Regions from separate parts of the Sporosarcina sp. Y352 genome, predicted to be linked through region 2. Evidence: a T-box and tRNA genes for the amino acid it is inferred to sense, from the RefSeq annotation. Region 2 holds a T-box; the other regions hold tRNA genes.
The links. A T-box is a leader RNA that pairs with one kind of tRNA and senses whether it is charged. The one in region 2 lies ahead of serS (serine--tRNA ligase), so its partner is inferred to be a tRNA-Ser.
Positions count from the first base shown of each region.

Region 1: it has a tRNA-Ser gene. The T-box ahead of serS (serine--tRNA ligase) is inferred to sense a tRNA for this amino acid. The anticodon was not compared.
Region 3: it has a tRNA-Ser gene. The T-box ahead of serS (serine--tRNA ligase) is inferred to sense a tRNA for this amino acid. The anticodon was not compared.

Region 1 is NZ_JBXCJE010000021.1:126-8,580, forward strand. Features, by position in the region: tRNA gene AC1TO6_RS20110 (tRNA-Arg) at 56-132, shown strand; tRNA gene AC1TO6_RS20115 (tRNA-Pro) at 159-235, shown strand; tRNA gene AC1TO6_RS20120 (tRNA-Ala) at 352-427, shown strand; tRNA gene AC1TO6_RS20125 (tRNA-Met) at 454-527, shown strand; tRNA gene AC1TO6_RS20130 (tRNA-Ile) at 535-611, shown strand; tRNA gene AC1TO6_RS20135 (tRNA-Ser) at 629-721, shown strand; tRNA gene AC1TO6_RS20140 (tRNA-Met) at 770-844, shown strand; tRNA gene AC1TO6_RS20145 (tRNA-Asp) at 848-923, shown strand; tRNA gene AC1TO6_RS20150 (tRNA-Phe) at 985-1,060, shown strand; tRNA gene AC1TO6_RS20155 (tRNA-Gly) at 1,068-1,138, shown strand; tRNA gene AC1TO6_RS20160 (tRNA-Ile) at 1,146-1,222, shown strand; tRNA gene AC1TO6_RS20165 (tRNA-Asn) at 1,224-1,298, shown strand; tRNA gene AC1TO6_RS20170 (tRNA-Ser) at 1,306-1,396, shown strand; tRNA gene AC1TO6_RS20175 (tRNA-Glu) at 1,405-1,476, shown strand; partial or broken gene AC1TO6_RS20180 (RNA-guided endonuclease InsQ/TnpB family protein) at 2,210-3,658, opposite strand; gene sigY (RNA polymerase sigma factor SigY) at 3,905-4,435, shown strand; gene AC1TO6_RS20190 (YxlC family protein) at 4,422-4,766, shown strand; gene AC1TO6_RS20195 (CPBP family intramembrane glutamic endopeptidase) at 5,305-6,096, shown strand; gene AC1TO6_RS20200 (serine hydrolase domain-containing protein) at 6,259-7,245, shown strand; partial or broken gene paiA (spermidine/spermine N(1)-acetyltransferase) at 7,423-7,940, shown strand; gene AC1TO6_RS20210 (FMN-binding negative transcriptional regulator) at 7,962-8,455, shown strand, end outside.
Region 2 is NZ_JBXCJE010000023.1:1,962-12,142, forward strand. Features, by position in the region: gene guaB (IMP dehydrogenase) at 1-604, shown strand, start outside; gene AC1TO6_RS20495 (serine hydrolase) at 703-2,091, shown strand; gene pdxR (MocR-like pyridoxine biosynthesis transcription factor PdxR) at 2,111-3,526, opposite strand; gene pdxS (pyridoxal 5'-phosphate synthase lyase subunit PdxS) at 3,640-4,506, shown strand; gene AC1TO6_RS20510 (RNA polymerase sigma factor) at 4,703-5,227, shown strand; gene AC1TO6_RS20515 (hypothetical protein) at 5,208-6,287, shown strand; gene AC1TO6_RS20520 (NUDIX hydrolase) at 6,363-6,935, shown strand; T-box leader at 7,017-7,233, shown strand; gene serS (serine--tRNA ligase) at 7,345-8,622, shown strand; gene tadA (tRNA adenosine(34) deaminase TadA) at 8,645-9,148, opposite strand; gene AC1TO6_RS20535 (deoxynucleoside kinase) at 9,469-10,116, shown strand; gene AC1TO6_RS20540 (deoxynucleoside kinase) at 10,103-10,181, shown strand, end outside.
Region 3 is NZ_JBXCJE010000001.1:553,513-563,693, reverse strand. Features, by position in the region: tRNA gene AC1TO6_RS03005 (tRNA-Val) at 105-180, shown strand; tRNA gene AC1TO6_RS03000 (tRNA-Thr) at 247-322, shown strand; tRNA gene AC1TO6_RS02995 (tRNA-Lys) at 329-404, shown strand; tRNA gene AC1TO6_RS02990 (tRNA-Leu) at 436-517, shown strand; tRNA gene AC1TO6_RS02985 (tRNA-Gly) at 526-600, shown strand; tRNA gene AC1TO6_RS02980 (tRNA-Leu) at 608-693, shown strand; tRNA gene AC1TO6_RS02975 (tRNA-Arg) at 717-793, shown strand; tRNA gene AC1TO6_RS02970 (tRNA-Pro) at 819-895, shown strand; tRNA gene AC1TO6_RS02965 (tRNA-Ala) at 978-1,053, shown strand; tRNA gene AC1TO6_RS02960 (tRNA-Met) at 1,080-1,153, shown strand; tRNA gene AC1TO6_RS02955 (tRNA-Ile) at 1,161-1,237, shown strand; tRNA gene AC1TO6_RS02950 (tRNA-Ser) at 1,258-1,350, shown strand; tRNA gene AC1TO6_RS02945 (tRNA-Met) at 1,392-1,466, shown strand; tRNA gene AC1TO6_RS02940 (tRNA-Asp) at 1,470-1,545, shown strand; tRNA gene AC1TO6_RS02935 (tRNA-Phe) at 1,601-1,676, shown strand; tRNA gene AC1TO6_RS02930 (tRNA-Gly) at 1,684-1,757, shown strand; tRNA gene AC1TO6_RS02925 (tRNA-Ile) at 1,761-1,837, shown strand; tRNA gene AC1TO6_RS02920 (tRNA-Asn) at 1,839-1,913, shown strand; tRNA gene AC1TO6_RS02915 (tRNA-Ser) at 1,921-2,011, shown strand; tRNA gene AC1TO6_RS02910 (tRNA-Glu) at 2,020-2,091, shown strand; gene AC1TO6_RS02905 (TraR/DksA C4-type zinc finger protein) at 2,400-3,140, opposite strand; gene AC1TO6_RS02900 (1,4-dihydroxy-2-naphthoate polyprenyltransferase) at 3,319-4,233, opposite strand; gene AC1TO6_RS02895 (isochorismate synthase) at 4,442-5,827, shown strand; gene menD (2-succinyl-5-enolpyruvyl-6-hydroxy-3-cyclohexene-1-carboxylic-acid synthase) at 5,820-7,532, shown strand; gene menH (2-succinyl-6-hydroxy-2,4-cyclohexadiene-1-carboxylate synthase) at 7,525-8,370, shown strand; gene menB (1,4-dihydroxy-2-naphthoyl-CoA synthase) at 8,367-9,185, shown strand; gene AC1TO6_RS02875 (o-succinylbenzoate--CoA ligase) at 9,239-10,181, shown strand, end outside.

The DNA of each region.
Region 1 (8,455 bases), on a different contig from region 2:
ATTCCTGCGGTCATGACTACCGGTTCTCGGCATAGATACTTAATTATACTTATATGCGCTCGTAGCTCAATTGGATAGAGCACCTGACTACGGATCAGGAGGTTGTGGATTCGACTTCTGCCGGGCGCACCATTATTTTTTATCAATTTATATATTATCGGGACGTAGCTCAGCTTGGTAGAGCACTTGGTTTGGGACCAAGGGGTCGTAGGTTCGAATCCTGTCTTCCCGACCATTAAACTTTTTAAGCAGTTCTATCGCTTAAAGAAGTTACCATTTTAAGCAGTTCCACCGCTTAAATAAGCTATCATCTTAAGTAGAGTTGTTACTTAATTAATTAACCCTTACATTGGGGCCTTAGCTCAGCTGGGAGAGCGCCTGCCTTGCACGCAGGAGGTCAGCGGTTCGATCCCGCTAGGCTCCACCAATTACAAAAACTATATATATTATCCTGGCGGCGTAGCTCAGCTGGCTAGAGCGTACGGTTCATACCCGTGAGGTCGGGGGTTCGATCCCCTCTGCCGCCATCTTAAGGGACCTTTAGCTCAGTTCGTTAGAGCATACGGCTCATAACCGTCTGGTCGCAGGTTCCAGTCCTGCAGAGTCCACCAATACTTTATATAATCACGGAGGTATACCCAAGCTCGGCTGAAGGGATCGGTCTTGAAAACCGACAGGGGAGTCAAATCCCGCGGGGGTTCGAATCCCTCTACCTCCTCCATTATCACTAAGTGGTGAAATGCATTTGAATAGTTACTCATATTGTTGTCGCGGGGTGGAGAAGTGGTATCTCGTCGGGCTCATAATCCGAAGGTCGCAGGTTCAAATCCTGCCCCCGCAACCAAATGGTCCCGTGGTGTAGCGGTTAACATGCCTGCCTGTCACGCAGGAGATCGCCGGTTCGATCCCGGTCGGGACCGCCATTTTTATTAGTATTATCATAGGGTTTAAGAAAAGTGAGAGCTTACTGTAAACCGAATATGTGGCTCAGTAGCTCAGTCGGTAGAGCAAAGGACTGAAAATCCTTGTGTCGGCGGTTCGATTCCGTCCTGAGCCACCATAATTATGCGAGTGTAGTTTAGTGGTAAAACCTCAGCCTTCCAAGCTGATGATGAGGGTTCGATTCCCTTCACTCGCTTCAAAGAGGGCCTATAGCTCAGCTGGTTAGAGCGCACGCCTGATAAGCGTGAGGTCGGTGGTTCGAGTCCACTTAGGCCCACCATTCCGCAGTAGCTCAGTGGTAGAGCAATCGGCTGTTAACCGATCGGTCGTAGGTTCGAGTCCTACCTGCGGAGCCATTTTTTTGGGGAAGTACTCAAGCGGCTCAAGAGGTGCCCCTGCTAAGGGCATAGATCGCGAAAGCGGTGCGAGGGTTCGAATCCCTCCTTCTCCGCCATATTCTTTGGCCCCTTGGTCAAGCGGTTAAGACACCGCCCTTTCACGGCGGTATCACGGGTTCGAATCCCGTAGGGGTCATAATAAAAAGCAGCTTTACTAGTTCATTGAGAACTAGTAAAGCTGCTTTTCGTTTGCTTCGAGACACGCCCGAAAAATGTTTTGGCATACCAGAAGAGATACTTACGCATTTTGAGTGATTTATATTAAAACCGATTTTTCCTATTCAGGAGATGTCGGTTTTTTGCATTCAAAAAGGTATTGAAGGGAGTTGGAAGAGGATCTATTGAAATATGAATATAGGGTTATTTTAAAACGCATTTACTTAGCAATCACTATGTATAAATACGTTTATCTACTTATTTAAAATACAAAATTCAGTCGTGGGAGATTCATGAGTGTTTTTTATCTTGTCGCTGAAATGTTAATTGTCGGATTCCCAATTTGTCTAATTGCTTTAGTATTTATAATGTTGCACTAACGGGGCAGCATTCCTGTTTGAAGGATATTCGGGGTCTTGAAAGAAAAAAAGCCCTCTAGTATGATGAGGGTGTCAACGACCATTGACCCATCATCAAACAAGGAGGACTTCTTTATGCGGTTTAAATGCAATGAAAAAATTAATCAAGTTAGTTAGTTAAAGAAGACATACTTAAACAAATCATGTAAGTAGTTTGATAATACTATAGTAATTAAAAAAGTACTCTGAACTCGTTGAATGAGCAACAATACCTTGGTTTTTAGTCAAATATATAACTTTCAAGTAAACTTAATGAACCTCCCACGACTGAAGTCACGGGTTTCAGGGTTGGTGCTATCGCACATTGACCACTTGAGGCTGGGAACACACAGCCGCTATACCGTTAGCGAATGCTTTCGGCACTACTTTTCTTAGGATGTTTGCTGCACCATTAACATCCGCATTTATTAAAAAAGTATTTTTAGTACGGTAAATACCGCGTTTTAATCTTTTTCCACTGAATATTTGTTTGACATTATTCCCCGATTTGTAGGTTGGAATAATGTCATCATCTAGAAAACTAGCCTGTGATGTGTAACTTTCTTCAGTTACAATCACCGAAATACCCTCGGCATTTGCTTTGTAAGTAATTAATTCTATTAGCAATGAGTGTGGCACTTGGACAAAGTTTTGATTGTTTCTTTTCCCTAATTCTATTTTTTGTTTCCAACCCACATTCTTGCCAATAACAATTGCATCAATGTTTCTTTCCACGGCTATTTTCACGATATTGAAACTAACTTTATGGAAAAAGTCTTTGATTTGTCTATGTCTTGCGAAATCTAATTTCACTAATTTTTCAGACTGGAAGTTTCCTTCTTTTGATTTCTTCCCGTTACGAAGAGCCGCGTAGTAGTAAGCGCGCATTTTGTTGTACCATTGGTTGATGGATTTAACTTTACCGCCTTTAAAAAGGACTGGAACGTGCTCTGTATTAAAAACTAGCGCTGCAATGTTATCAAGACCTAAATCGATACTCATGCATCGCTCCAATTTGAAGGATACTTGTTTTTTCCTCTCGATTAAAAACACTAATTCAACAGTAAAACAATTGTGCTTGGGTATGATTCTCACTTGTTAAAACTTACCGTTGAAATTTGCTAACTTACCAATATTTATTTTACTTTTGGTTTTTGGAAAGCTCAGGAATTTACCGTCTTTATTTTTGCAAATCTGATTCGAAAGAGTTGATTCTTTCCTGCTTCCTTTAGGTAGGTAACCAGGAATAGAAGGTCTTCCTGTATATTTTCCTGGGTTCTTTTTGAAGTCTTTCAAACTTGCGAAAAAACTAGTCCAATTTTGTACAACATTTCTAAGAACTTGTTGATTTATCTGACCTGGCAATGAATAATAGTCTGTTTGTTTAATTGTTTTAAATAGACAATCAAGAAAATTGTAACCTAAGAAGGATTTTTCTTTTGAAGGTAACTCAAATAGGTTTTCCTTTATTTCTTTTTGTTCGTCTTTCGGTTTCATTTGTTCTTTTTCTAATTTTTTGCTAAATGCTCCTTGTTGATTTGCATTCATTTTATCAATATTGTCACGAATTGTGTTCATTACTTCTATTTGTAAAGGCTGTAACACACCTACATTATTTAAAGCAGTGTATACCTGCCTGATAAAGAAATTTGTCGTGTTATATAGTTTATTACTATTTAGACAAAGTTCATCGAAATAAGTATACATTTTATGACCATTTTTAATATTGATTTGAAAAGTTCGATATTCTTTATTCGGCACCATAGTTTGTCACCTGCCTTCCTTAAGAATATTCTACCAAATGGAACATAGGTTTGCCCAGTGATGTTACTTTAGAACAAAAAAGGAAAGCCAATTCATCCCACGACTGAAGTCACGTGTGTTCTTGGCTTAATCATAAATACTAATAGGTGGCTAAATGTTTTTGTTGTGATTCTTTATTTTGAAAATGAACGATTTTCCCCAGTTAGTCGTATTACATATAGATTATTATTGTCTGGAGTAGATCTCATGGATGAAAAGGATTTAATTCGAAAGGCGAAAATAGGAGATACATTGGCTCTTTCGAAACTGTTACAACAGAATTATTCGTTCCTATTTAAGTATTTAATGAAAGCTACCCTTCATCCACAAATCGCAGAAGATTTAACACAAGAGACTATGATGAAGTGTATTGAAAAAATCCAACTGTATAATGGTGAATCCAAGTTTTCCTCATGGCTCATAACAATCGCAACAAACCTTTTTATCGATCAACAGCGTAGAAAGAAGCGGGAGATAAACTGGCTAGAGCAGGAACAAGCTCTCCGAAAAATGAAATGGATTGCAGCCAATATGAACGAAGAATGGACTGATGTACTTGATGTACTTGCTCAAATTAATGAAGAAATACGTATGCCAATCTTGTTAAAGCATTATTACGGATATTCATATAAGGAAATTGGGAAAATGATGGGTATTGCAGAAGGAACAGTAAAATCTCGAGTTTCAAATGGTCTAAAAAGTATACGAAAGGAGTTGGCTGAACTTGAAGGAGTATGATTCTAAAAATAGTAAATCTATGTTGGATGATGAAGATGAATTAACGGTTAAGCAATTAATAGATGGTTTAGAAAAACTGGATCAATGGAATCCAGTATCTACTCCACACTTACAATGGTTTCAACAGAATGTTGAATTAGAGAAAAAAAGAATACGAAAAAAACAATGGAAAGACCTCCTCACGTTTATGTCTGTTGCAGTATTTGTGCTTTCGGTTGTGATTGCTGTCGTTTATCGTCAGCCAATTCTTTTTCTATATTTTCAGCTTGTGGGGATTATCTTATTGCCCTTAGCTCTTAACAAAACTAGAAAGAAGGTCAGTAATGAATGAACTTAAACGAACTAAGTAGCACACCGCTTTGGTTATTGGTAGTGATTGCATTCATTCTGATTTGCCAGAGCTCATGGATGTTTTGGGATGCACAGATGAGGGGACACAATGCTTGGCTATGGGGCTTTTTAGGCCTTATTCAATTTCCAACGTATCTTATTATCTATCTTATTTTTGTAAGAAAAAAATTTAAAAGAAAAATCTCAGGAACAAATTCCTGAGATTTTTTTATTTATTTTTTCGTGAGTGAACGATTAGACGAACGTAATCGTATTAAGGGTAAGTAAACAATTTGGAGGAGGAAAAATGAATGAACTGTTAAATGGAATCCCATGGGGAGTGATTGCGCCAATTCTTGTCTTACAATTAATTCTAAGCTGTTTTCTGAGAGATTGTTGCTATTAGATGACATCTTTAACAATACGATAACTAAACTTGTAGAATATCTTGTCTTCGACGAAGATGTTTTCTATCGTTAACAGAGAAAACAAAAATTCATAATTTAATGACCTTTAAACTAAAATCAAGGAGGTTAGCTATGATAAAGCAAAAAAGTGTTAAAGGATTATTCATTTATCTCTTGGTTGGAATCATTGCAATTTTTTTCTCCATTCTTTTTGTACTATCGACAAATCGGACCCAATTAGAGCAATTGAGCGAAATGACGGGGTTCTCAGGACCGCCTGAAATGTTAGCCTTACTCTCCGTCATACCAAATTTTGTTTTATTTATAATTTTTCTTGTCATTGGATTTTTCATTGCTCATAAAGTGGGTTTAAAATCTGTGATTATTCACCCTCACGCTAGAGAAAAGCCAAAATCAGAGTGGATAAAAGGGATTAAACTAGCTATCATACTCGGTTTGATTGCAGCGGTCGTTTTGAGAGGTTTCGATTATCTTTTCCGACCGTTCTTACCAGATGGTTTAATAGAACTATTACGACCTTATAGTACGTTAGAATTTATAACAGCTTTACTCTACGGAGGAATTCTTGAAGAACTACTAACGCGTTTTGGGTTAATGAGCTTGTTAGTCTTTATTTTTTGGAAACTATTTGATCGAAAATCGGCAAAACCTTCTAACTGGGTCTTTATCGTTGCCATATTCATTAGCGCATTATTATTTGCATTAGGTCACTATGGCATAACCGCAAGTAATATAGAAATGACACCATTCATTTGGTTCCGAATGATTCTCCTAAATGGTTTACCTGGTTTCTTCTTTGGCTGGATTTATTGGAAGCACAATCTAGAACTTGCCATGCTTGCACATATGTTTGCACATATTGCTATGAATATACTAATGTTGATTTACTCCTTATTTATGTAAAAGTATCAGAAAAGTTACGTCCATTTACTAATAAATTGGATTAACTAATAAGGTTTCAGTCAAAATCGTTATTATAATGATTAACATGGGGGAGGTAAGCATATCGAAATTCAAAAACAAAAAGTCCGAAAAATTTTCGGAAACCTTACAAAAAAAAAGCAAATACATGAATCTGTTCTTCTCGTAGAAAATTCCAATGGAGATGTTTCATACAGCTTTGGGTACGGGGGGAAGAATATAGATACGCCATTCTTTATTGCAAGTATCACAAAGCTGTTCACAACCACTTGTATTTATATATTGAGAGAGCAGGGAAAACTGTCACTGGATGATGAAATAACAAGATATTTAAAAAAAGACACATTAAAGAACCTTCACGTATACAAAGGCCGAGAGTATTCTAATAGACTTACAATTTCGAACTTATTGTTTCATACAAGTGGATTGAGGGATGTGATTGAGGAGGGGAGCAATAAGTCGAAAAAACGTGCTATCCTTTATAAGGATGTGCAAATTGATTTTAATGAAACCCTATTAAAGACGAAGGAAATTAAACCACACTTTGCACCAGATATGGGAAAAAGAGCTCATTACGCAAATATAAACTTTGAAATTCTCGGAAAAATAATTGAAATAGTTACTAATTCAACATTGGAAGATGTGTATAGACAATTAATTTTTGATCCATTAGAACTTAAAAGTACTTATCTTCCGAAAGATGAGGATGATTTTATCCCGTATGTGTATTATAAGGACACTGCCTTATACCGTCCAAAATTACTTAGGAGCGTTCGCGCAAGTGGCGGTTGTGTTTCCACGGCTCGTGAATTAATGGTATTTATCAAGGCTTTTTTTAAAGGAAATCTATTTAATAATACTGTTTTTCATGAACTAAAAGTAAACAACAGATTGCAGGCTTCTATGCTTCCAATTCATTACGGTTCAGGATATATGAGAGTTCCACTAAATGGTCTTGCAACAATTTTTATGGGAAAAGGTGAGTTAATTGGTCATTCTGGTTCAACAGGTTCCTTTGCATTTTACTATCCCGAAAGTGACATGTTTTTTATTGGAGATGTCAATCAAATGGAAAACCCCTCGACTCCTGTACGGTTGGTGATGCGACTTGCCATGACTATAAAATCATGAAGATTAAAGTATCTTCCATTAAGCGCAATTTTTAAATAAAATCCTCTTTACTTATTGTGCTAACGGATGCTTTAGTAAAAGAAGAAAGGGTTCTATCTTTTTTAAAATTAGGTCTTGATAATTTTAGTTCAGTCGCCAAACGGCAAAAATACGCTCGTTGACGTCAGATATATTCAAATGGGTATAAATATAAAAAAGTGTATACTTGAAGATTCACGCGAACTTCAAGAAATTAGTCAAGAAACATTTATTGAGACATTTAAGCATCAAAATGCACCAGAAAATATGAATGCTTATTTTGAAAGAGCATTTAACTTAAAACAATTAGAAAAGAATTATCCAATCCTTCTTCGCACTTCTATTTTTGTTGTTTTAATAATGAAGTCGCTGGATATTTGAAGGTCAACACCGATAATGCTCAGTCGGAAGAAATGGACGTTGGATCACTTGAAATTGAGAGGATTTATATTAGGAGCAAATTTCAAAATCATGGGCTTGGTAAGTGCCTTCTAAATAAAGCGATGGAAATTGCGATAGAATGTAAGATAAATAAAATCTGGCTAGGTGTATGGGAAAAAAATGAAAAGGCTATTGCTTTTAATAAAAAAAGGGGGTTTGTTCAAACTGGAGCCCACTCTTTTTATATGGGTAATGAAGAACAAGTGGACTTTATAATGATCAATACGATCACATAACTGTTTTGAAAGGGGTTTACTATGTATATTCCTAAATATTTCAAAGTCAAAGATGCTGATAAAATTTGGGATTTTATTCAAAATAACTCTTTTGGCACGATTGTCACAACAGAACAAGGAAAACCAATTTCCACTCATTTGCCATTGCAGTTAATGAAGGAAGGAGATACTTACTATATAACAGGACATATGGCTTATGGGAATCCTCAGTGGAGAACACTCGAAACCTGTGAAGATGTACTGGTTATGTTTCAAGGACCACATGCTTATATCTCTTCTTCCTGGTATGAAAAGGAAAATGTTCCGACATGGAACTATCAAGCTGTACATGCATATGGTATAGCCAGCATTTTGGATGAAGAAGAGCTTAAACAGGACCTGGCAATGTTGCTTCAAAAATACGAAAAACACCGTGATAATCCAGTTTTATGGGATAATCTATCTCCTGAAGTTTTAGAACAACTAAAAGGGATTGTTGGATTTAAGATTAAAGTACATGAATTTCAAGCTGCTAA
Region 2 (10,181 bases):
ACGCGCGCTCTATGAAGCAGGCGCTGATGTTGTAAAAGTAGGTATTGGCCCAGGGTCGATTTGTACGACACGTGTTGTTGCCGGTGTCGGAGTTCCACAAATCACAGCCATCTATGAATGTGCTTCAGAAGCACGGAGGCAAGGAAAGACGATTATTGCTGATGGCGGGATTAAGTATTCAGGCGATATCGTTAAAGCACTAGCAGCAGGAGGACATGCTGTTATGCTTGGAAGTCTTCTTGCCGGTACGACAGAAAGTCCGGGAGACACTGAAATATTCCAAGGACGCCGTTTTAAAGTGTACCGTGGAATGGGTTCGATCGCCGCGATGGAAAAGGGATCAAAAGACCGATACTTCCAAGATGATGCGAAAAAACTTGTACCGGAAGGAATCGAAGGACGTATGCCTTATAAGGGTTCGCTTTCAGATACAATTCATCAGTTAGTTGGTGGAATTCGTGCAGGCATGGGTTATTGCGGTACAAAAGATTTGCGTGATTTGCGTGAAAAAGCACAGTTTATCCGTATGACGGGTGCAGGCTTACGTGAAAGCCATCCACACCAAGTACAAATAACAAAAGAAGCTCCAAACTATTCACTTTGAGTTTTGAGTACAAATGAAGGAACTTCAGCACCTCTCCTGCGTCTACATATGAGCGGAAAGGTGCTTTTTCGGTTTAGTTCCCATGGAGTAGCATAAATATGATAAAATGGTTTTGGGGAAATAGCAACGACGGAGGTATTACGGTGAAACGAAAAATGAGACAATTGGTGGCATTCATGTTAATGCCGCTACTGCTACTAACGACACTCGGTACAGCTCCAGCTCAGGCAGAATCAGCACTTGGCATTTATGTCGACGGCGCAATTCTAATTGATGCGGAAAGTGGTAAAATACTTTATGAAGAAAATGCAGATACGCCACTTGGTATTGCAAGTATGACAAAGATGATGACTGAGTATATTCTTTTTGAAGCAATCAAGGAAGGTACAATAAGTTGGGATCAGGAATACAAAGTGAACGATTATACATATGCCGTTTCACAGGACCTCCGTCTCAGTAATGTACCGTTGCGGAGAGACGGTACATATACAATTCGAGAGCTGTATGAAGCGTTAGCGATTTATTCCGCGAATGCAGCAACAATTGCAATTGCTGAAACGATTGCGGGAACAGAAACTGAATTTCTGAAGCTGATGAATGCAAAAGCTGAAGAAATGGGTTTGAAAGATTATAAATTTGTCAATTCGACAGGCTTAAATAATAAAGACCTTCAAGGGATGCATCCGCAAGGGACGGGCAAAGAGGATGAAAACGTTATGCCCGCAAAGTCGGTTGCAAAGCTTGCCTATCAACTGCTAAAAGACTACCCAAAAGTGTTGGAGACGACGAAAATCAATTCGAAAGTATTCCGTGAAGGTACGTCCGATGCAACTAAAATGGACAACTGGAACTTCATGCTTCCAGGGTTTGTCTATGAATATGAAGGCGTCGATGGTTTGAAGACAGGTACGACCGACTTTGCAGGTCACAATTTCACTGGTACGGCAACACGTGACGGTAAACGAGTGATTGCAGTTGTTATGAAAGCGGTGGATGCAAAGGGAGAAGGTTCGTACAAAGCAAGATTCGATGCGACGCGTGCGCTGTTCGATTACGGTTTTGGCCAATTCTCTGAAGTGGAATTTGTTCCTGCAGGCTATCAATTCAAAGATGCAAAAACACTTGACGTCATCAAAGGGAAAGAAAAGACCGTTGCCATCGAGGTAAAGGAACCCATCAGCATGATGGTGAAAACAAGTGAAAAAGATTTGTTTGTACCTGAATTGGTAATCGATGAGTCCAAAATGAAGGACGGTGCACTCCAAGCACCAATCAAAAAAGGAACAGTTGTCGGTCATGTGAATCTCGTGAAAACAGAAGGCACTGATTACGGTTTCATAGATTCTGAAAATCCAGCAGCTGAAGTTGTAACGAAAGAAGCTGTTGAGAAGGCCGGCTGGTTCTCGCTTACAATGAGTGCGATTGGCGATTTCTTTGTAAGTATATGGGATGGTGCAATCGGATTTATAAAAGGTTTATTTAAATAAAAGATTAGGCGGGGAATCCTTAATTGGATTCCTCGCCTTTTTTAATGGACCATGCACGCATGAGGTTTTCGATTCCTAGTTTGATGGCATCCGTTGAAAGACCACCGAATCCGAGGAGAAAGGATGGCTCACCTGCCACTGGTGCTGTCCTGTAGTCATTTAAACCATACACCCGGATCCTATTTTCTAGGGCTATTTCTGATAAAGCCTTTTCATCTTTGGACATATGAACGGTAAGGATGATATGCATGCCTGCTTCATCGCCTGAAAATGAAACGTAAGGAGCGTAGGGAAGGAGCGCTTCCGTTAATCCTGAAAGTTTACGTCTGTATATTTTGCGCATCCGGTTCAGATGGCGTGAAAAGTGTCCACCAGCCATGAAACGGGCGAGGATATGCTGATCAAGCCGCGGTACTGTAGCCGAGTAGTGGATAAATGCTTTTTCATATCGATTGAGTAACAGTGGGGGTAGCACCATATATGCTATCCGCAGAGATGGCATCAGTGATTTTGAAAACGTGCTCAAATAGATGACGTTGCCGCCTTTATCCATACCTTGCAAAGAAGGGATTGGTCGTCCCGTATATCGGAACTCACTGTCATAATCATCTTCAATAATAAAATGGTTGTCATCCGATGAAGCCCAGTTCAGCAAGGCTGTCCTACGTGCCGCTGAGAGGATAATACCTGTAGGGAATTGATGTGAGGGAGTGACATATGCTATGGACGCTCCTGAGTCCTGTAGGGACCCTACATCCATCCCTTCTTCATCGACTGCAATTGGAATTGCTTCTCGGTAGTTGTGGAAAAAAACATGGTGAGTCAACGGATAGCCGGGATCTTCAATTGCGTACGTCGCTTCTGTCCCAAGGATCCGAATAACAAGCGGCATGAGCTGTTCTGTCCCGGATCCGATGATGATTTGCGCTGCAGTGCAGTCAACACCGCGCGAATGATACAAATAGCGTGCAATCTCTTGTCGAAGCTCCAAATCTCCGTGAGGGTGCCCAAGAAGAAGGAGATCACTGGACGATTCATCGATAACATCTTTTGCGTACTTCCTCCACTGTGAAAAAGGGAATGACCCCGTGTCGATTTTACCCGGAGAGAAGTCAAAAGTTACATCTTCAATCTTCTTGGCAAGTGCTTCCTCTGAAGGTTCAACCGGTTGGACGTAAGCAAGCTCTTCAATTTCCTGTACATAAAAGCCTTTTCGAGGTTTTGATGAAATAAACCCTTCCGCTGCGAGCTGTGCATAGGCAAGTTCAATCGTTGTCTGACTTACAGATAGAAAATCACCAAGCTTACGTTTGGAAGGAAGTTTCATACCGACCGGTAATTTACCATCTGTTATGTCCTGTCGAATCTGATTATAAATTTGCTCATATAACGGGGTTTCCATACTTTTCTCTAATTTGATTAATAACATTTCCACAACAATCACTCCAACTGACCCCTCTAATTTGTTTGAGACTGGGGGTTTCAATAAGGTCATATTACATTATACTGAACAATAAGAAAAGAAGTTGCGCCTGTTAAGAGGCGACAATAAAAAAAGGGGAAATGAACATGAACTTTAAATATGGCGGCGTCATAATGGATGTCATTAATGCAGAGCAGGCAAAAATAGCAGAGGCGGCGGGTGCAATCGCAGTAATGGCACTTGAACGTGTCCCTTCCGATATTAGAAAAGCGGGCGGTGTTGCGCGCATGGCGGATCCACGCATCATCACGGACGTACAAGGCGCTGTTTCGATTCCAGTCATGGCGAAGGCGCGTATCGGACATATTTCAGAAGCACGTGTTCTTGAAGCATTGGGTGTTGATTACATTGACGAAAGTGAAGTACTTACGCCAGCCGATGAAGAATTCCACTTGTTGAAGAATGCTTACAACGTACCATTCGTCTGCGGAGCACGTGATTTAGGAGAAGCAGCACGGCGACTTGGAGAAGGCGCTAAAATGCTTCGTACGAAAGGCGAACCGGGAACAGGAAATATCGTTGAGGCAGTACGTCACCTTCGTATGGTCCATGCACAAGTGACGAGACTCGTTCATATGAACGAAGATGAAGTTATGACGGAAGCTCGCAATCTTGGTGCACCATATGAAATTCTACTTGCGATTAAAAAGCACGGACGTCTTCCCGTGATAAACTATGCTGCTGGTGGTGTGGCGACACCAGCGGATGCTGCACTCATGATGGAGCTTGGCGCAGACGGCGTATTCGTAGGTTCGGGTATCTTTAAGTCAGAGAACCCTGAGAAATTTGCACGTGCCATTGTAAAAGCAACTGAAAACTTTAAAGACTACAAACTGATTGGTGAACTATCCAAAGACATCGGCGAACCGATGAAAGGTTTGGAAATTGGTACGCTTCAAGCAGAAGAGCGTATGTCTGAGCGCGGTTGGTAATAAATAAAACTGTATTATAAATTGAAGAGGATAATATGTTCAGTATACGAGCATATTATCCTCTTCTTTTTTTATTTTTAAGAGCCTTTTTGCGACCGAATTTTATTACTTGCGTCTAAGTATATAAGTTGAGTTAAAGAATTTCTTAGAATAAGTTTTTCCACATATCTAGTAGGAAGAGGGGAGATGGAAATCCGTGAATATCCAAGAAACTGTAGCATTATGGTATGACGATTATGGTGAAGCTATATTTACATACATCTTGATGATGGTGAAAGACTATCAGCACGCGGAAGATTTAACACAGGAAACATTTATGAAAGCTTATCGAAAGCATTCAACTTTTTTACATCAATCGAGTGTGAAAACATGGTTATTTAGCATTGCTCAAAATACCACGAAAGATTACTTGCGTAAAAAGAATCCGTTGCGACACTATTTGGATCTATCATTGAATGATCGTGATTTAGCACCTTTACCGCATGAATTGATGGAAATGGACGAACAGGAAGTAGTCTTGACTCATGCCTTACAAAAATTGAAACCGTCTTACAGGCAAGTGATCGTTCTGCGTAAGCTAAAAGAGTTTTCGACGAAAGAAACGGCTGAAATTTTGGGTTGGTCAAATAGTAAAGTGAAAAGCACATTACAACGAGGTTTACAGGAATTAAAATCCAAGCTGATAGAAGGGGGATATGACTATGAAGCACTCATTCGATGATGAGCTAAATAACTCTTTTGATAAACTAAATCAAAACCTTCGTATGAAGCCAGAGTATCAAGAACAACTGCGAAAGCGTATTTTGCTCGAGAGTAAAATGGCTATAAAGAAAAAACCATCCAAAAAAAAGATTTTGCTTTCAGTGGCCGTCGCTCTTCTATTATTATTGGCAAGTTCACCATTGTATTCCTCAACAATGGCCTCTTTGGCAGCGAAAATCTTACCCCTTCAAATCCCGGTGGGCGACACTTCAGCTGTCGATTCGCTCCATTCAAAGATTATGGAGATTCTTGAACGATCGGGGTATGAGGCATCATCCGTTGGTTCAAGGCCAAATCCTTATACAATTGAAATCGTATTGATGAAAGGTGAAGACAGTCTGGTAACAATGAAGAAAGTGCTGGTACCTCAACTTGAGCAGGTTTTATATGACCTAGGCATCGATCAATATCAATTAAACATTACTCAAATTAAAGGTAGTGAAGAGTTACCGGAAAAACATCATAAAATGAGTCAGCTAATGGACAATGTAGGTGCTGTTATTCGCGATGCATTCGTAACTTACGGTTACCCCGAATTGGCTGAACAAGTTACATACGGCACTACAGAAGAATTTTCTTCATACACAATTGAAATCGATATGCCAGATCATGTGAAGGAAGCGGAGGCAATCCAAAACTTCGTTATCGAGGAAATTGATGAAGATGAATTAGACATTAAGGATGTTAAATTACGTTATTACAATGCAGCACATCGTAGCCAAGATAATCGCTGGTCATATATTGCAAGCAATATTCATGCAGCATTAGCCGGCAAGTCCATTTACAATGTGACGGGAATCAGCTATAAGGTAAAAGACGGCATGACAGATATTTGGATTAAAACAGCATTACCAGAAAATTCAGACGAACAAATTATTTTAGAAATTGAGGCAGCCCTTCAGACGTATTTAGCATCAAAAGAAATTAAGGATACGCTTAAAAGCGACAACTACACGATTCAATTAGTGAATAAAGAGAAAATCATCTTATTACAGGTTACAAATGTATCTAGAGAGTAGTTGAGATAGGGTCGTTGTAATAGCCACCTTCGTTAAAAGAGGATGGTCTCGTTATACTTGAAAGGAATGATTAGAATGGAACGCTTAAAAGTTTTTGATGAAAACTATATCTACTTGAGAGATGAAATTAGAGATAATGTTCATCGCGATGGTTTATGGCATGAAACGTTCCATTGCTGGCTACTGGACGAAAAGTTTGTTTATATTCAAAAAAGGAGTAACGTGAAAAAGGATTTTCCTGGTTTGTTTGACATTACTGCCGCGGGGCATATCCTTTCAACTGAAACAGTGGCAGACGGTGTCCGGGAAGTGGAAGAGGAACTGGGCATTGATGTTGAGTTATCGAAGCTGCATTCAAAAGGCGTCGTTCAAGATCGCATCGAACTGTCAAACTTTATTGATCATGAGTTTACGAACATCTTTCTGTATAAATCCACCTTGAGGGCAAGCGATTTTTCTTTGCAATTGGAAGAAGTTGAAAGTATCCATGTCGTGGAGAGGCGAGCCTTGATTCAACTATTTTTGTCAGAAGTCACGGCAGTGAACTGCAGTAATATCCATGACGGGACGTCGGTAGTAATCAGTCTGAATGATTTTGTCCCCCATGAAACCAGCTATTTTGAGCAAGTTGCATTATTCCTTGTGTGATTAAAGAAGACAGTGAATACATCCTAATCTGAATGACTTGCCAAAAAATCAGCCATGTAGTAAAGTTGTTATAATTTCAAACACGAGACGATGATGGGAATTAATAACAAGAATGTTCTTTTGCAGAGAGCCGGCGGTTGGTGCAAGCCGGTATAGACACTTGTGAATCCGTCCCTGAGTAGCTGGGCTGAACCATTTAGTAGGCCTGAGCCGGCAATTGAGCCGTTATTTCAATGGAGTGGATTGGACTTTTGTCCAGTCAATTTGGGTGGTAACGCGGGTAGTTCTCGTCCCTTTTATAGGGATTCGAGGGCTTTTTTTTGTTGTCTGGCTCCAAGACTCCAGGTGAACACGCTGTTTTCGTCACCTACCTACCATCCTCGTCTGAAAAAAAAAGGAGGAAATAGCCATGTTAGATATTAAAAAAGTACGAGCAAATTTCGACGAAGTGAAAGAGAAGCTATCTAAACGCGGGGAAGATATTTCCCAACTTGATAAATTTCAAGATCTCGATGAAAAACGTAGAAAACTGATTGCAAACGTTGAAACTTTGAAAGCAGAGCGCAATGAAGTATCTAAAAAGGTAGCTGAAATGAAGCGCAATAAAGAAAATGCAGATGATGTTATTAAGCGGACGCGTGAAGTCGGGGATGAAATCAAAAAACTCGATGAAGAACTACATGTGGTGGAAGAAGAATTGGATTACATCATGATGCGTATTCCTAATATCCCGCATGACAGCGTACCTGTCGGCGATAGCGAAGACGATAACGTAGAAGTGCGTACGTGGGGTGAAAAACCTGACTTCAAATTCGAGCCGAAGCCCCACTGGGAACTAGGAACGGATTTAAATCTTCTCGACTTTGAACGTGCTGCAAAAGTAACGGGAAGCCGTTTCGTTTTCTATCGTGGGTTGGGAGCGCGTCTAGAGCGCGCATTGATTAACTTCATGCTTGACCTCCATATCGAAGAACATGGTTATGAAGAAATGCTACCTCCTTATTTGGTAAACCGTACAAGCTTAACGGGTACTGGACAGCTACCCAAATTTGAAGAAGACGCGTTTTTGGTCAATGAAGAGGATTACTTCCTCATTCCCACTTCTGAAGTACCTGTCACGAACTTCCACCGTGATGAAATTCTAAATGCAGCGCAATTACCAGTCGCATTTGCTGCATACAGCACAAATTTCCGTTCAGAAGCGGGATCAGCTGGTCGGGATACACGCGGTTTAATCCGTCAGCATCAGTTCAACAAGGTCGAGCTTGTTCGTTTTGTGAAACCGGAAGATTCTTATGATGAACTTGAAAAGCTGACGGGGCACGCAGAAAAAGTATTACAATTGTTGAAATTGCCGTATCGTGCCTTGAAAATGTGTACAGCCGATCTAGGGTTTACAGCTGCTAAAAAGTATGACTTAGAAGTATGGATTCCTACACAAAACTTGTACCGTGAAATCTCATCTTGTTCTAACTTTGAAGATTTCCAAGCGCGTCGTGCAAATATTCGTTTCCGCCGCGAAGTGGGTGCGAAACCCGAATATGTTCACACATTGAATGGTAGTGGGCTGGCAATAGGACGGACTGTGGCGGCCATTCTTGAAAACTATCAACAAGAAGACGGTTCTGTCGTTATTCCCGAAGTTCTACGTCCCTATATGGGCGGGAAAGAAGTCATTACCTTGTAAAAAAAAGAAATCGTGCAAGGCGTCATTCGACGTCCTGCACGATTTCTTTTTTCAATCTCTTTTTCCGTTCACGAATCGCCCTGAAAAATGCCGTCAACATCTCCCCACACTCGTCCGCCAGCACGCCTTCAACCACATCACATTCATGATTAAATCGAGGGTCGTTCAATAAGCGATACAACGAGTCAACGCAGCCACCTTTCGAATCACGGGCACCGTAGACAACGCGCGGGATTCGGGACTGCAAAATCGCACCTGCACACATTGGGCATGGCTCGAGTGTCACGTACAACGTTGTATCTTCAAGCCGCCAACTGCCGATTTCGCTACATGCATCCTGAATGGCGGACAACTCCGCGTGCGTGACGGCGTTTTGGGTGGTTTCCCGTAAATTATGTGCCCGTGCAATCACTTTGTCGTCATGAACGATGATTGCGCCGATAGGCACTTCACCAAGCGCTTGTGCTTTCATCGCTTCGTCAATTGCCATCTGCATGTATAGCTGGTCTTTTTTAAAGGTAGTCAAAGTCATCTCTCCTTGCAAACATTGTAGCATTTTATAGGTGAATGTAGGTTGGCTTTCTAAACAGTCGCTTGCGCTTTTCGATTGTCTAGCTACAGCAGCCAGATACTCAGGTCATAAGTCGGCACGGCTGCGCTGCAAAAAGCGCCGCTTCACTGTTCCGTCTTATGCCTGTCGCATCTAAGCGGCCGCTTTCGCATTTCAATTGTTCCACGTGGAATAATTTTGTTGGGCAATTAAGATAATTGTGCAATCTATATTTCATTTCAGTCGTGTGATAAAATGAAGAGCATTACTTAATTACGACGTAAGGAGGACTTCTGATGTCTGTTCCGTTCATAGCGGTCGAAGGCCCGATTGGGGTTGGGAAAACATCACTTTCCAAAGCCATCACTGATACGCAACAATTTCATCAACTAAAAGAAATTGTGGATGAAAATCCATTTTTAAATAAATTTTACGATAACATCGAGGAATGGAGTTTCCAGACTGAAATGTTTTTTCTATGTAATCGATACAAACAGCTCAGTGATACAAATAAAGAACTATTGATTGAACAGAAGCCGGTTGTTGCGGATTATCATATTTTTAAAAACTTAATTTTTGCGAAAAGAACACTAAGTCCTGAAGAGTATGTGAAGTACGAGGAAATTTATATGATTTTGACGAAGGACATGCCTATTCCTAACATCATCGTTTATTTACATGCGAGTCTAGATACACTGATGAAACGGATTTCACTGCGTGGTCGAGATTTTGAGAAAAATATGGATCCTGCCTATTTACAGCAGCTCGCAGAAGATTACGAAGCGTTTATCACATACTTTGAAATAGCGCATCCTGAAATTCCCGTTCTTAGGTTCAATGGGGATCATCTAGATTTCGTTAATAACGAAAAGGATTTACAATTCATACTAGACACTGTTGATGCAACGATACAAAAAGGAGACAAATTGAATGAACTTACGTGAAAAGTACGGCATCCCTCAAAACGCTGTTATAACAATCGCAGGGACAGTCGGCGTTGGAAAATCTA
Region 3 (10,181 bases), on a different contig from region 2:
AAGAAGCTTAAGACTCATTATGTGGGACAAGCCATTAATACATAGAAATGATTGAGTAAGTAGAAATGTTTAAACTTTATTTAGTTTGTTGAAATGATTACCCAGGAGGATTAGCTCAGCTGGGAGAGCACCTGCCTTACAAGCAGGGGGTCGGCGGTTCGAGCCCGTCATCCTCCACCAATTTTTTTAAAACACGAACTTTCGTTTTAAAGAAATTTCATTACGGATTCACTTCGTATGAATAATGCCGGAGTAGCTCAACTGGTAGAGCAACTGACTTGTAATCAGTAGGTTGAGGGTTCAAGTCCTTTCTCCGGCACCACTTTTCGAGCCATTAGCTCAGTTGGTAGAGCATCTGACTTTTAATCAGAGGGTCGCAGGTTCGAATCCTGCATGGCTCACCATTTTTTATGAAATAAGGTCAATTTATATATTGCGGGTATGGCGGAACTGGCAGACGCGCTAGACTTAGGATCTAGTGCCTTCGGGCGTGGGGGTTCGACTCCCTTTACCCGCACTTATAGTGCGGAAGTAGTTCAGTGGTAGAATACGACCTTGCCAAGGTCGGGGTCGCGGGTTCGAATCCCGTCTTCCGCTCCATATTTTTGCCGGGGTGGCGGAACTGGCAGACGCACAGGACTTAAAATCCTGCGATAGGTGACTATCGTACCGGTTCGATTCCGGTTCTCGGCATAAATAACTTTTTACACTTATATGCGCTCGTAGCTCAATTGGATAGAGCACCTGACTACGGATCAGGAGGTTGTGGATTCGACTTCTGCCGGGCGCACCATTATATTTTAAAATTTAATAAACATCGGGACGTAGCTCAGCTTGGTAGAGCACTTGGTTTGGGACCAAGGGGTCGCAGGTTCGAATCCTGTCTTCCCGACCATTAAGCTTTTTAAGCAGATTCACCGCTTAAATAAACTATCATCTTAAATCGAATTATTACTTAATTAACTAACCCTTACATTGGGGCCTTAGCTCAGCTGGGAGAGCGCCTGCCTTGCACGCAGGAGGTCAGCGGTTCGATCCCGCTAGGCTCCACCAATTACAAAAACTATTTAAATTATCCTGGCGGCGTAGCTCAGCTGGCTAGAGCGTACGGTTCATACCCGTGAGGTCGGGGGTTCGATCCCCTCTGCCGCCATCTTAAAGGACCTTTAGCTCAGTTGGTTAGAGCAGACGGCTCATAACCGTCCGGTCGCAGGTTCGAGTCCTGCAAGGTCCACCACTTATTTATTATACAGCCATGGAGGTATACCCAAGCTCGGCTGAAGGGATCGGTCTTGAAAACCGACAGGGGAGTCAAATCCCGCGGGGGTTCGAATCCCTCTACCTCCTCCATTTTTACTAGTGGTAAAATTAAATAATACTTATATTGTTGTCGCGGGGTGGAGAAGTGGTATCTCGTCGGGCTCATAACCCGAAGGTCGCAGGTTCAAATCCTGCCCCCGCAACCAAATGGTCCCGTGGTGTAGCGGTTAACATGCCTGCCTGTCACGCAGGAGATCGCCGGTTCGATCCCGGTCGGGACCGCCATTTTTTATTAGTATTATAGGGTTTAAGATAAGTAATTAACTTAAATCAAATACGTGGCTCAGTAGCTCAGTCGGTAGAGCAAAGGACTGAAAATCCTTGTGTCGGCGGTTCGATTCCGTCCTGAGCCACCATTTTTATGCGAGTGTAGTTTAGTGGTAAAACCTCAGCCTTCCAAGCTGATGATGAGGGTTCGATTCCCTTCACTCGCTCCAAGAGGGCCTATAGCTCAGCTGGTTAGAGCGCACGCCTGATAAGCGTGAGGTCGGTGGTTCGAGTCCACTTAGGCCCACCATTCCGCAGTAGCTCAGTGGTAGAGCAATCGGCTGTTAACCGATCGGTCGTAGGTTCGAGTCCTACCTGCGGAGCCATTTATATGGGGAAGTACTCAAGCGGCTCAAGAGGTGCCCCTGCTAAGGGTATAGATCGCGAAAGCGGTGCGAGGGTTCGAATCCCTCCTTCTCCGCCATATAATTTGGCCCCTTGGTCAAGCGGTTAAGACACCGCCCTTTCACGGCGGTATCACGGGTTCGAATCCCGTAGGGGTCATAATAAAAGCAGTAATACAAGTTTTTTATTAAACTTGTATTACTGCTTTTTTATTGTTTAGAAAGATAATTTTAATGATTGGATTTCATGTCTGGACTCGCCGTTTACTGCTTGTGGGGACAAGTCTTTTCCTACTACTATGAATCGGTACATTTGCTTAATTATCTTGTGTATTGTAAACCTGAATATACTTTTTCGACTTGGTTTTGTACTCAACAATTGCTAATAGATACAATGGAATCTACTTCCATTGTATCTAGCACCGTAAATTAAAAACCTATACCAATTGACTCAATTAACAAATTAATTCATTTTCTTTTGCCGTCAACATAACCATCGCTTTCATGATATGGAATGTCGCCAAGTGGGGATTCAATACCTTCATTATCCAATTCATCTTCGTATTTGTCAGAAGCATCGGATCGTACAAAACCCCTTGATTGACCATTTATATCGGTGCCAGTGAATTCTTCAATTTCTTCAGCTGCACCGTCTGAAATCTCGTTGTCGTATAGCGTATTGTAGCTGGCGTGATCCCCACTAAAATCTGAAGGGGTTTCAGATGTACCGGATTTTGCAATTTCCTGAAAGCTATCTTCACTTTCCCGAGTTGTTCCCAACTTTCGATCGGCGAATGAGTTAGGGTTGGCCATGGTAAGAGTATCTTCTTCTACGGGTCTGTCTAGAGGTACTTCTTGCTCTGTCGCATGTTCAATGCAAAGAGTGGTATAAGGAACTGCCTCAAGCCGCTCAAATGGTATATCCGTTTGACATACTTCGCATTTTCCATAAGAACCATCCTCCATTGCTTGTAAGGCGTTTTCTACTTTATTAAGCTCAGAGCCTGCATGCACGTTCAGTGCTACGTCTTTCTCTCTCTCAAACAGTTCAGTACCCATGTCAGCAGGATGATTGTCATACATAGAAAGTTCTCCGACTTCTTCTAACGGACTATCTTTAATATCGGTTTCTTTTGCTGTTTTGGTTAAATGATCCATCATTTCATGTAACTCTTTTTTTAATGTCTCTGTTTGTTTCGCATCTAACATGTTTTGCCACGTCCTTTTCAGTAATAGTATCAGTATGCTCATTAATAACTTGCTTAATGAGCATGGAATGGATTGTTTTCTATTCTTTTTACTTTCCTTCTTGAAGTCCTTTTTAAACATTCGAACAAAAAAAGTCCGATCCATCAGAGTGATGGTTCAGACTTTTTTTGATTAAATATTAAAAAAGAAGATGTCCAATGAGGATTCCAGTGCCTAATAGTAATCCAAACAGCGTGTTTGTGATTGCAGTGTTTTTCATGGCAGGGTTCACATGTATGGGTAGGTGGTTATTTCGGAACACGGCGATTGCAGATGCCGGTTTTTTTAGACTTAAGAATATGATTAACGCCCATGGAGTGAGATGTCCAAAGAGAATCAGTGCTACAACCCAACCATAAGATACGATGAAAAATAGCATTAGGATGGTAATTGCATTAGAACGGCCAACTAGAATCGCAAGCGTCTTCCGTCCGCCTTCCTTATCTCCTTCCAAATCACGTATATTGTTTGCCATCATAATACCCGCGACAAGCAACATACTTGGTATGGATAGAAGTACTGCTTCTGTCGTGATCGTTCCTGTCTGAATATAGAATGCAATGAGGATTAGTAGCATTCCCATGACAACTCCGGAAAAGAGTTCCCCAAAAGGCGTGTATGCGATTGGATATGGACCGCCTGTATAAAAATAACCAATTATCATGGATATGCCACCGACCACTGCAAGCATCCACGACGTTTCCATGCATATGTATACTCCTATAAGAATGGAGATTCCGTAAAGCATAAAGGCAAGGTTCAACACCGTTTTCGGTTTGACGCCATTCCGGACAATTGTACCTCCGATACCTATGGATTGTTCTGTATCGAGACCTCTTTTGAAATCATAGTATTCATTGAACATATTTGTCGCCATTTGAATGAATATACTTGCAATAAGCATAGCGAAAAATAGAGGAAAATGAATGTCCCCATATGTCAACGCAATCATTGTACCGAGGAAAACTGGTGCAAAAGCTGCAGTGAGTGTATGAGGTCGGGTTAGCTGCCACCAAATTCGCCAACCTGAATCCGCTTCTATTTTCTGTTGCATTATGATTCTCTCCCTACATTTGTGATTAAGCCAAGAACACCCATGATTTCAGTCGTAGGAGGTTCATAATGACCTCATCCATTGTACTCCATAATTGGTGGAGTGAACAGAGAGACTGCATATTATGTGCCGAAACGCTACAGTTTCGGTATAATAGAATAAAGGAATAAGCTCAAAATTTGACGTATGAATGTGCGGAGGGAAAATAATGAATCGGAAGTTGACCACTACCCGCGAATCTAAATTAAAAGTTAGTCAGCATGAAATGCGCTTTTTCACAGAAACTGTTGATGCGGATCGAATATCACCACTTGCATTTTTTGAGGCAGGGGATTCATGTTATAAAGATGAACGGTTTTATTGGCAAAATGCAGATAAAACATTAACACTTGTTGGAATTGGACATGCTACTGTATTGACCAGTGAAGAAACGGAGAATCGTTTTGAGGTTATTTCAGAAAGCTGGAAAAACTTGTGTGCGGCGCTTATAAAGGAAGAAAATGATCGGGAGCCTGTTCTTTTCGGAGGTTTCTCATTTGATCCTAAAAGTAATAAGGGAACAGAGTGGGATGCATTTCCATCTGCTCATTTTGTTGTGCCTGCTTTCCAGCTATCAATTACAAATGGCAAGACTGCCATCTCCATAAACCTAGTTACAAAAAGCAATGATGCTGCGGAGCAGTTTGAAAAGTTGCGCGAGGAAAGGGATCGTCTTATCCATATTGCACAAGTGGAAGAATTCGCTCTTCATACCAAGCCAGAAGTTGTATCTATTGAGGAGCTAGCGAAAAATCATTATATGGAAACGTTAGTTGATATTACAGAACGAATTAATAATGGTGAAGCGGAGAAGGTTGTAATTGCAAGAGCGATAAAATTAAACTTTAAAGATAAAGTACCTGCTGTCACGGCACTTCACCATATTACGAACGAACAACAAGAAAGTTACCACTTCGGTTTGCAAAAAGAAGGTCAACTATTTTTCGGTGCTACTCCAGAGCGGCTTATAGAAATATCAAACGGACGGGCGTACTCTGCATGTGTAGCAGGGTCTATCAAACGTGGTAAATCAGCGGCTGAAGACCGGAAACTTGGTGATCAACTTCTTGAAGATCGTAAAAATAGGGAAGAGCATCAATACGTTGTAAATATGATTTCACAAGTATTTGAAACTTTTTGTACAGATGTCAAAGTTTCAAAAGTACCGAAATTAATGAAAGTTCGTGATATACAGCATCTGTTAACACCAGTTGAGGGGAAAGTTGAACATGGGACTGATATTTTTAGCATGGTTCAGGCTCTCCATCCAACTCCGGCACTTGGCGGTGTTCCGACAGAAAAATCGATGGAACTGATTCGCACTGAGGAAAACATGGATCGAGGATATTATGCAGCACCAATCGGCTGGACGGATACAGCAGGAAATGGTGAATTTGCTGTGGCTATCCGCTCTGCACTACTCGATGGGGATAGTGCATATTTGTATGCGGGGGGCGGTATTGTGGCGGATTCTGAACCTGATAAGGAATACGACGAAACATGGGTGAAATTCAGACCGGTCATACGTGCACTTGGGGGTAAATTGAATGGATAACCGAATAGTTTTGACTGATTATGTTCGACGAATGACCAGTGCTTTGATGATGGCCGGTGTGAAAACTGTGGTCATTAGTCCGGGCTCTCGTTCGACACCACTCGCATATGCATTTGCCTCAACAGATGAGCTTGATGTGTATATGCAAGTAGACGAACGCTCAGCAGCCTATTTTGCACTTGGAATGGCAAAGGCCTCTTCTGATCCTATCGTTCTCCTATGTACATCAGGTACAGCAGCGTCCAACTATCATCCTGCGATAACAGAAGCGTACTATGCGCGAATCCCACTAATTGTTATTACTGCGGATCGCCCACACGAACTAAGAGAAGTTGGAGCACCACAGGCAATCGATCAAATTCGAATGTACGGTAAGCATGTGAAACATAGTGTAGACTTCCCACTTGCAGAAAAAAATACAGACATTGATGACTTTATCGATAGACATATAAGTCGGGCATTATCGGTAGCAACTACAGCTCCACGCGGACCGGTCCATTTAAATGTTCCGTTCCGTGAACCGCTACTCATTGATTTTGATCGTGAGATACCCAAAATGACTTTCCAGAAAAGGATTCAAAGTGTAGATAGTCTGGATCTAGAAACGATTCAACAGATTACCTTGTTACTTGCTCGTTCAGAAAAGGGAATAATTATTGCTGGGGAAATGCCAGTAGGATTAAATAAAGAGCTTTTCTGGAGCTTTGCAAAAGCGCTGGAATGGCCGGTATTGTGCGATCCGATATCAAATCTTCGTACGGAAATACCAGAGCAATGCCGTTCACTATGTATTGATCATTATGATGCAATATTAAAGAGCGAGTTATTCAAAGGGAAATCTGTACCTGATACTGTGATTCGATTCGGTACACAACCGGTTTCGAAACCACTTTCACTATATTTGAAAGCAATGCGACCAGCGAACGTTATCACGGTTGATGAATCACCGGAATTCCGAGATTCACTTGGTATTGTTACCCATCATATCCAGGCTTCACCTGAAACGGTATTAAGAATATTGGTCGAAAAACAAAAGACATCTTTTTCGGAGTCATGGACACTAGCGAATGATGCTGCATCTGCAATCACCGATGAATACACGGGAGTTGACGGAGATGAAGGGATTTTTGCAAAGTTGCTTTTTGAGCATCTTCCCTCCGGCAGCGACTTAATTACTGGTAGCAGTATGCCAATCCGTGATGTTGATACGTTTTTTAGGAAAACGACCAAAGATATAGCGATTTTTGCCAACCGTGGGACGAACGGAATTGATGGCGTTGTCTCGACAGCTTTCGGTGTCCAGACCAATAGAAAGAGACCGGCGTGGCTATTAATAGGCGATCTGTCGTTCTTGCATGACGTCAATGGGCTTATTGTAACTCGTTTTCATGAGGTTGACTTGACTATTGTAATTATCAATAATGACGGTGGTGGTATATTCTCATACCTTCCACAAGCTGAAGCAGGCCGTCATTTTGAAGAATTATTTGGTACACCTACAGGGTTAACGTTTGGTCACATAGCAGCTATGTATGACGCTCAGTATGCAGCGATAACAACCCCAGAAGAGTTTGGGATAGAGTTAGCTAAAGTGAAAAATAAACCAGTGCGCATCATAGAAGTATTTACAAATCGACAGGCAAACGTCGTTGCACACCGTGACCTATGGAAACAAATTACCGCTAGGATTGAGCAGGATGAGTAACAAGACGATTCGCATTCGGGGCATAGATATAAATGTAGAAATTTCGGGTGAAGAACAGTTACCCTCTGTCGTTCTACTACATGGATTCACAGGTAGCACTGCTTCATGGCGTGAAATAGTTGAATTATTCAGAGGTAAATACAGAACAATAGCTGTCGATTTGACTGGACACGGGAAATCGAGTATTCCAGATGATGTAAATAGATACACGATGGAACAGCAATTAGCCGATCTCGAGGAATTATTTACTGTGTTATCACTTGATCAATTCATATTGATAGGTTATTCCATGGGTGGGCGTATCGCTCTGGCTTATACAATTAATTATCCGAATCGGATTTCATCATTAATTCTAGAAAGCTCTTCTCCAGGTTTAAAGACAGAAAATGAAAGAAATGAAAGAAAAGCAGCGGATAAACGTTTGGCAGAAAGAATATTGAAAGATGGGTTACCTTCATTCGTCGACTTTTGGGAAAACGTTCAGTTATTTGCAACACAGAAAAGTTTACCTAAAGAAAAACAGATAAAAATCAGAAATGAGCGGCTAGGTCAAAGGGGTAATGGACTAGCCAACAGCCTACTCGGCATTGGCACAGGCAGCCAACAGTCTTATTGGGAATGTCTTGAGACGTTCAATCTGCCTGTTTTGCTAATAACGGGAGAACTCGACACTAAGTTCGTAAATATTTCCCGGGAAATGCATGATAAATTTCACAATGTCCGCCATGAAACGATAAAACACGTTGGGCATGCAATTCATGTGGAAAAACCGGGTACATTTGCTACAATGGTAGAGCAGCATGTTTCAGAGTTGAAAAATCGAGGAGGGTCACTATGACACGTCAATGGGAAACGATACGTACATACGAAGACATCAAATACGAACAGTATGGCGGGATTGCAAAAGTAACAATCAACCGTCCGGAAGTGCGCAATGCATTCCGACCTAAAACGGTATCAGAGTTAATCGACGCATTTTCACGCGCACGGGACGACCAGAGCATTGGAGTCATCGTATTAACAGGGGAAGGCGAGAAAGCATTCTGTTCAGGCGGAGACCAATCAGTTCGTGGTCACGGCGGCTATGTCGGTGAAGATGAAATACCGCGTCTTAACGTTCTGGACTTGCAGCGCCTAATCCGGGTTATTCCAAAACCGGTTGTGGCAATGGTTGCAGGATATGCAATCGGCGGCGGACACGTTCTGCATGTTGTCTGTGATTTGACGATTGCTGCAGAAAATGCAGTTTTCGGACAAACAGGACCGAAAGTCGGTTCATTCGACGCAGGTTACGGTTCAGGATACTTGGCACGAATCGTCGGTCATAAGAAAGCGCGTGAAATCTGGTTCTTATGCCGTCAATACAACGCACAGGAAGCACTCGAAATGGGTTTAGTTAACACTGTGGTTCCTTATGAACAATTGGAAGACGAGACTGTCCAGTGGTGTGAAGAGATGCTTGGCATGAGCCCAACTGCACTTCGTTTCGTAAAAGCAGCAATGAACGCAGATACGGACGGACTTGCTGGACTTCAACAATTAGCTGGTGATGCAACACTTCTTTATTACACAACGGATGAGGCGAAAGAAGGCCGCGATGCGTTCAAAGAAAAACGTAAACCGGAATTCGGACAGTTTCCTCGATTCCCTTAATAAAACTGCATGAATACTTAAAGAGCTGCCTTTAATCGGGTGGCTTTTTCTGAATGGATGGTGATTGGATGATTCCAAATTGGTTAATACAGCGGGCATATTTAACGCCCGATAAAACAGCTTTTTCATTTAAGGATGAAAAGTGGACATTTATACAATTAAAAAATCGTGCAATGACTCTTGCGCAGAAAATGAAAGCCAATGGTTTAAGTGAAGGGGATCGAATTGCACTACTTGGGGCTTCCAATGCTGAAATGGTATTTGTCATTCATGCCTGTATGCTATTGGGACTAGAAATTGTCATGTTGAATAGCCGGTTGACGAAAAAGGAGATTGAGTATCAATTCGACGACTCAAGTGCTACCACGCTAATTGTGGCGGATGATTTACATAGCATAGTTGCTGACATGCCATTACAGAAGTTATACTTTTCTGCAATTTACACGAGCTCTGAAAGGCCATTTATTATCCAGGATAGTTGGGAAACCGACAGAACCATTACAATTATGTATACATCAGGTACGACAGGATTTCCGAAAGGTGTCCGTCAAACCGTTGGGAATCATGTTTCGAGTGCACTTTCATCGGTCCTTAATCTGGGGCTTAACGAACGGGATGCGTGGCTATGTGCTATGCCACTTTTCCATATTAGCGGCTTTTCAATTCTAGTCCGTTCTGTTCTTTATGGAATGGAAGTCGTATTGCAGGAGAAGTTCGATGCAGTTAAATCTGCCAGTGCAGTAGAGAATGGGTTAGTCACATATATGTCCGTCGTATCACTTATGCTTGATAAAGTCTTGCGTGAAATGGAAGAGAGGAATAAGGTTGCTCATCCTACATTCAAAGCAATGCTAGCCGGTGGTGGACCTCTTCCAATCGATTATTTGAATCGAGCAAAAGCGCTTGGAGTTCCAGTTCTTCAAACATATGGCTTAACGGAAACAAGTTCTCAAACAACAACTTTGGCGGCAAACGATGCCATCCGTAAGATGGGTT